Linked DNA regions of Loktanella sp. M215. The protein of the gene in region 2 interacts with the protein of the main gene of each other region in a pairwise test. Links are inferred from orthologs where the notes say so. Each region holds a gene or a part of one and is shown on either strand. Other genes may lie near its edges.

Region 1 (3,148 bases), 1.4 Mb from region 2 along the record:
CGGCCCCGACGGCGCGCAGGGCATGGTGCTGACGCAGAATGCCCTTGGGGAACACATCGGTGTCGCAGGTCCCTATTTCGTCGCCATCGCGATCCTGTTCTTCGCCTTCACCTCGATCATCGGCAACTACTCCTATTCCGAATCCGCTATGGAGTTTCTGGGGCTGGGGGGCCGTGTGCCGCTGATGATCCTGAAGGCGCTGGCCATGGCGATGGTGATCTGGGGCGCGGTGCAGCCGGTGTCGGCGGTCTTCAATCTGGCCGACGCCAGCATGGCGGTGATGGCGACGATCAACCTTGTCGCGATCCTGATCCTGTCGAAAACCGTTGTGGTGCTGACCAAGGACTATTTCGGCCAGAAGGCGGCAGGCCGCGTGCCGCTGTTCCGGTTCAGCGAACACCCGGATATCGACAAGGGCGTGGACCCCAGTATCTGGAACCGCGACGTCGCGCAGGAACGGCAATAAAGCACGCTTTCCCATGGCCGCCGCCTCTGCTATGCGGCGGCCATGCTCAAAATCTCAGACATCACATATTCCGTCGAAGGCCGCACGCTGCTGGAAAACACCAGCGTGACGATCCCCACGGGTCACAAGGTCGGTCTGGTCGGTCGCAACGGCACCGGCAAGACCACCCTTTTCCGCATCATCCGGGGTGAAATGATCCTCGACACCGGCACGATCAGCCTGCCGAAGGGCTGGAAGATCGGCGGCGTCAGCCAGGAGGTGCCCGGCAACGAGGTCAGCCTGATCGACACGGTGCTGCGCGCAGATACCGAACGCGAGGCGCTGCTGGCCGAGGCCGAGACCGCCACCGACCCCATGCGCATCGCCGAGGTGCAGACGCGCCTTGCCGACATCGATGCATGGAGCGCCGAAGCGCGGGCGTCCACGATCCTCAAGGGTCTGGGGTTCACGGACGAAGAACAGCGCATGCCCTGTTCGGCGTTTTCGGGCGGCTGGCGGATGCGCGTGGCACTCGCCGCGGTGCTCTTCGCGGAACCCGACCTGCTGCTGCTGGACGAGCCGACCAACTACCTCGATCTGGAAGGCGCGCTGTGGCTGGAGGCGTATATCGCCAAGTATCCACACACGGTGCTGATCGTCAGCCACGACCGCGAGCTTTTGAACCGGTCCGTCGGCGGGATCCTGCATCTGGAAAACAAGGGGCTGATCTATTACACCGGCACCTACGACCAGTTCGCCCGGCAACGCGCGGAAAAGATTGCCCTTCTGACCTCGGCCGCGAAAAAGCAGGACGCCAAGCGCGAGCATCTGCAAAAATTCGTCGACCGCTTCAAGGCGAAGGCGTCCAAGGCCAAGCAGGCCCAGTCCCGCGTCAAGGCGCTGGAGAAGATGGAGACGATCCGCGTCCCCGCCGACGCCGCGCGCACGGTCTTTACCTTCCCCGAGCCCGAGGAGTTGTCGCCCCCCATCATCAGCGTCGAAGGCGGCGCCGTGGGTTACGGCAACACGATCGTGCTGCATGACCTGAACCTGCGCATCGACCAGGACGACCGGATCGCCCTGCTGGGCCGCAACGGCGAGGGCAAGTCGACCCTGTCGAAGATGCTGTCGAACCGGCTGGAACTGGCCCGCGGCAAGATGGTCACCTCCAACAAGCTGCGCATCGGCTTTTTTGCCCAGCATCAGGTGGACGAGCTGCGGATCGAGGAAACCCCGCTGGAACACCTGCTGCGCGAACGCGCCGAGGAAGGTCAAGCGAAACTGCGCGCCCGCCTCGCGGGCTTCGGCCTTGGCGCCGATCAGGCGGATACAGAGGTTGGGCGTCTGTCCGGCGGCCAGAAGGCCCGTCTGTCGCTGCTTCTGGCCACTCTGCCCGCACCACACCTGCTGATCCTCGACGAGCCGACGAACCACCTCGACATCGAATCCCGCGAGGCGCTGGTCGACGCGTTGACCGCCTATTCCGGTGCGGTGATCCTCGTCAGCCACGACATGCACCTGCTGTCGATGGTCGCGGACCGGCTGTGGCTGGTGAAGGGCGGCAACGTCAAACCCTACGATGACGACCTCGAATCCTATCGCAAGATGCTGCTGACTCCCGAAAAGCAGCAGGAGAAGGCCAAGGCCGCCGCCCCCGTGGTCAAGAAAGCCACGCGCGAGGAAATCATGGCCCTGCGGTCCGACGCCCGCAAAAGCGAGGAGCGTGTGCAGAAGATCAACGACATGCGCGACAAGCTGGCCAAGAAACTCGCCGACCCCGCCCTCTACGAGGATGCGCGGATCGGCGAACTGGCGACGTGGAACAAGAAATACGCCGAAGTGATGGACGGCCTCGGTCGCGCCGAGGCCATGTGGATGGCAGCCCTTGAAAAACTGGAAAAGGCCGAGAAGGCCTGACGCCCTCCTCGCTTTTTCCTCAAATACTCCCGCCGGAGGCTCCGGCGGCAGACCGGGACGGCACCTGACCTTCGGCGTGCATCCCTTTGATCTAAAACACCAATCGCCCGCCACGAAAATTTACCCGAGGCAAAACTCACCGCAGAGGCATTCGAGGCCACCACATGACCGACCTGCCCACCCTGATCGCCGCCTTCACGGCCATGTTCATCGTCATCGACCCGATCGGTCTGGCGCCGCTGTTCATCGCCATGACCCAAGGCATGTCACAGGCGCAGCGCCGGGCGATCGGCGTGCGCGCCTGCACCGTGGCGATCGGGCTACTGCTGCTTTTCGCGGTCTGCGGCGAGGCGCTGCTGGAGTTCATCGGCATCTCGATGCCGGCCTTCCGGATCGCGGGCGGTGTGTTGCTGTTCATCACGGCCCTCGACATGCTGTTCGAGCGGCGTCAGGCGCGGCGGCAGGACAATGCTGATGACGCCGTCGATCCCGCCCACGATCCGTCGATCTTCCCCCTCGCCATTCCTTTGATCGCGGGGCCGGGTGCCATCGCCACGATCATCCTGCTGACCGGGCAGGCCGACAGCGCGCTGGGGTTCGGGGCGGTGCTGGGCGTGATGATCCTCGTCATCGCAATGGTTTTCGCCATGTTCATGGCCGCCGGCCTGCTGGAGCGGCTTCTGGGCAAGACCGGCATCAATGTCGTCACCCGCCTTTTGGGGATGCTGCTGGCGGCGCTGTCGGTGCAGTTCATCCTCGACGGGCTGAAGGGTTTCGGTCTGGCGG
Region 2 (3,748 bases):
CTGCTGACGGACGCCCTGACGTCGGACGCCACGCTGCTGGGATCGCTGATCGGCATGATGCAGCCCGGGCCGGAACTGGACGCGATGATCGCGCAGGCGGGCGGCGCGGTCGCCAGCCTGAAGGCGAACCCGGACGTGTCGGTCTGGCGCCTGCCGGACGACAGCGCGATCCTTTATACCCTGCTGGAACGGTCGCCGACGACGGCGGCCCTTCGCCTGACGTGCAAATATGTGGGAACGACGGCCGCCGGCAGCCGTTCGGACATGATGGCAACGTCACGCTACGCGGACATCATGCACAACGAAGCCGTGACGCCTGCCGTCTACACCGCCGACCCTGCGGCCCTGCAGGCGGCACAACCCAAGACCGGATGGACCGACATGGCGATCATGTTGATCGACGACAGCGCACGCAGCGATGCGGCACAGCGGCAACTGCCCGTCCGGTTTCCCGTGACCTATACCAGCCAAAGCATCCTTCTTCCCTGACCGGCCATTCCCCCGAGAGGTCCTTTCATGACTGACCAACCCTCCAACGACGTGTTTCACGCCTCCAGCTTTCTGCAGGGGCATAACGCCGATTACGTCGAACAGCTTTATGCGCGCTACGCGGACAATCCGCAGGCCGTGGATGAAAGCTGGCGGGACTTCTTCAAATCACTGGGCGATTCGCCCGCCGATGCGCGGGCAGAGGCGGCGGGCCCGTCGTGGTCGCGCATGGACTGGCCGCCGGTGCCGAACGATGACCTGACGCAGGCGCTGGACGGCCAGTGGGCGCAGGAACCGGCGGCAGCGGCGAAGAAGATCGCCGCCAAGGCCGAGGAAAAGGGTGCCAGCCTGTCCGAGGCGCAGGTCCGTGCCGCCGTGCTGGACAGCATCCGCGCGCTGATGATCATCCGCGCCTACCGCATCCGGGGCCACCTGATCGCCGATCTGGACCCGCTGGGCATGCGCGAGGTCAACAGCCATCCAGAGCTGGACCCGGCCAACTACGGATTCTCCAAGGCGGACATGGATCGCCCGATCTTCATCGATAACGTGCTTGGCTTGGAAATCGCGACGATGTCCGAGATCATGGCCATCGTGAAGCGCACCTATTGCGGCACTTTCGCGCTGCAGTACATGCATATCTCGAACCCCGACGAAGCCGCCTGGCTGAAAGAGCGGATCGAGGGTTACGGGAAGGAAATCACCTTTACCCAGAATGGCCGCAAAGCGATCCTGAACAAGCTGGTCGAGGCCGAAGGCTTCGAGAAGTTCCTGCATGTGAAATACATGGGGACCAAGCGGTTCGGCCTCGACGGCGGTGAGTCGCTGATTCCCGCGATGGAACAGGTGATCAAGCGCGGCGGGCAGCTGGGCATGGAAGAGATCGTCATCGGCATGCCGCACCGGGGCCGTCTGTCGGTGCTGGCGAACGTCATGCAGAAACCCTACCGCGCGATCTTCAACGAATTTCAGGGCGGCAGCTTCAAGCCAGAGGACGTCGAAGGCTCGGGTGACGTGAAATATCACCTCGGCGCGTCCTCTGACCGGGATTTCGACGGTAACACCGTCCACCTGTCGCTGACGGCGAACCCCTCTCACCTCGAAGCGGTGAACCCCGTCGTGCTGGGCAAGGTCCGCGCCAAGCAGGACCAGAAGCACGACAAGGACCGCACGAAGGTCATGGCGATCCTGCTGCACGGCGACGCGGCCTTTGCGGGGCAAGGCGTCGTGGCCGAAGGGTTCCAGCTGTCGGGCATCCGCGGCCACCGCACCGGCGGGACCATGCATATCGTCGTGAACAACCAGATCGGTTTCACGACGGCGCCGCACTTCTCGCGCTCTTCGCCCTACCCTACCGACATCGCCCTGATGGTCGAGGCGCCGATCTTTCACGTCAACGGCGACGACCCCGAGGCCGTGGTCCACGCCGCCCGTGTGGCGACCGAGTTCCGCCAGAAGTTCCACAAGGACGTGGTGCTGGACATCATCTGCTATCGCCGCTTCGGTCACAACGAAGGTGACGAGCCGATGTTCACCAACCCGGTCATGTACACCAAGATCAAGAAGCAGAAGACGACGCTGACGCTTTACACGGACCGTCTGGTCAAGGACGGCCTGATCCCCGAGGGCGAGATCGAGGATATGAAGGCCGCGTTCCAGTCCAAGCTGAACGAGGAGTTCGAGGCCGGCAAGACCTACAAGCCGAACAAGGCCGACTGGCTGGACGGGCGCTGGTCGCACCTTGACCGCGACAAGGACAACTATCAGCGCGGCGAAACGGCCATCAGCCCCGAGGCGATGGCCGACATCGGCCACGCGCTGACCGTCCCGCCAGAGCATTTCACAACCCACCGGACGATCGACCGCCTGCTGGAAGCGAAAAAGCAGATGTTCGACAGCGGCACCGGGTTCGACTGGGCGACCGGAGAGGCGCTGGCGTTTGGCTCGCTGGCGCTCGAAGGATACCCGGTCCGTCTGGCGGGTCAGGACAGCACGCGCGGCACCTTCAGCCAGCGCCATTCGGCGCTGATCGACCAGAACAACGAACAGCGTTACTTCCCGCTGAACCACATCCGCGACGGTCAGGCCCAGTACGAAGTCATCGACTCCATGCTGTCTGAATACGCGGTGCTGGGGTTCGAGTATGGCTACTCTCTGGCCGAGCCCAACGCCCTGACCCTGTGGGAAGCGCAGTTCGGCGACTTTGCCAACGGTGCGCAGATCATGTTCGACCAGTTCATTTCGTCGGGCGAATCCAAGTGGTTGCGGATGTCGGGCCTCGTCTGCCTGCTGCCGCACGGCTACGAAGGACAGGGGCCGGAACACTCCAGCGCCCGTCTGGAACGGTTCCTGACGATGTGCGGCAACGACAACTGGATCGTCGCCAACTGCACGACGCCTGCGAACTACTTCCACATCCTGCGTCGCCAGCTGCACCGCAGCTATCGCAAGCCGCTGATCTTGATGACGCCGAAGTCGCTGCTGCGCCACAAGATGGCCGTGTCGGATACCGCCGATTTCACGACCGGATCGTCGTTCCACCGCGTCCTTTGGGACGATGCGGAAAAGGGTCATTCGGACACGCAGCTGGTTGCCGATGACAAGATCAAGCGCGTGGTCATGTGTTCCGGCAAGGTCTACTACGACCTGCTGGAAGAACGCGACGCGCGCGGCATCACCGACACCTACATCCTGCGGTTCGAGCAGTTCTATCCCTTCCCGGCCCAGTCGGCGGTGAACGAGCTGCAACGCTTCACGAACGCCGAAATGGTCTGGTGCCAGGAAGAGCCCAAGAACCAGGGGGCGTGGACCTTCATGGAACCGAACCTTGAATGGTGCCTGACCCGGATCAAGGCGAAACACACACGGCCCATCTACGCCGGTCGCGCGGGTGCCGCGTCGCCCGCGACAGGCTTGGCCAGCCAGCACAAAGCCCAGCAGGCCGCCTTGGTGGCCGAGGCCCTGAACATCGAAGGAAAAGACCAATGAGCACCGAAGTCCGCGTCCCCACTCTGGGTGAATCCGTCACCGAGGCCACTGTCGCCACATGGTTCAAGAAGCCTGGCGACAGCGTCGCCGTGGACGAGATGCTGTGCGAACTGGAAACCGACAAGGTAACGGTCGAAGTCCCCTCGCCCGTCGCCGGCACCCTGTCGGAAATCGTCGCGGCCGAAGGCGATACCGTCGGCGTGGACGCCCTGCTGGCGCAGATCAGCGAAGGCGAGGCCGACAGCGCCAAGGCAGAGGCGCCCAAGGCCGA

Evidence for each region.
Region 1: the proteins of GLR48_RS08565 (region 2) and GLR48_RS15455 interact in binary tests that used the Escherichia coli proteins (3 or more experiments, as listed by UniProt). The link is inferred for Loktanella sp. M215 from one-to-one orthologs.

Annotation. Positions count from the first base shown.
Region 1 is NZ_WMEA01000001.1:3,107,904-3,111,051, forward strand. What follows is about bases 11-2,935. They hold GLR48_RS15455 (ABC-F family ATP-binding cassette domain-containing protein), read left to right. Parts: upstream 11-508; coding sequence 509-2,362; downstream 2,363-2,935. Other genes in these bases: GLR48_RS15450 (alanine/glycine:cation symporter family protein), read left to right, coding at 11-466; GLR48_RS15460 (MarC family protein), read left to right, coding at 2,527-2,935. In the rest of the region: more of GLR48_RS15450, read left to right, coding at 1-10; more of GLR48_RS15460, read left to right, coding at 2,936-3,148. UniProt on the Escherichia coli protein: Genetic data indicate it may be involved in ribosome assembly or function.
Region 2 is NZ_WMEA01000001.1:1,752,411-1,756,158, reverse strand. The notes cover bases 153-3,677. They hold GLR48_RS08565 (2-oxoglutarate dehydrogenase E1 component), read left to right. Parts: upstream 153-516; coding sequence 517-3,477; downstream 3,478-3,677. Other genes in these bases: odhB (2-oxoglutarate dehydrogenase complex dihydrolipoyllysine-residue succinyltransferase), read left to right, coding at 3,474-3,677; GLR48_RS08570 (hypothetical protein), read left to right, coding at 153-489. In the rest of the region: more of GLR48_RS08570, read left to right, coding at 1-152; more of odhB, read left to right, coding at 3,678-3,748. UniProt on the Escherichia coli protein: E1 component of the 2-oxoglutarate dehydrogenase (OGDH) complex which catalyzes the decarboxylation of 2-oxoglutarate, the first step in the conversion of 2-oxoglutarate to succinyl-CoA and CO(2).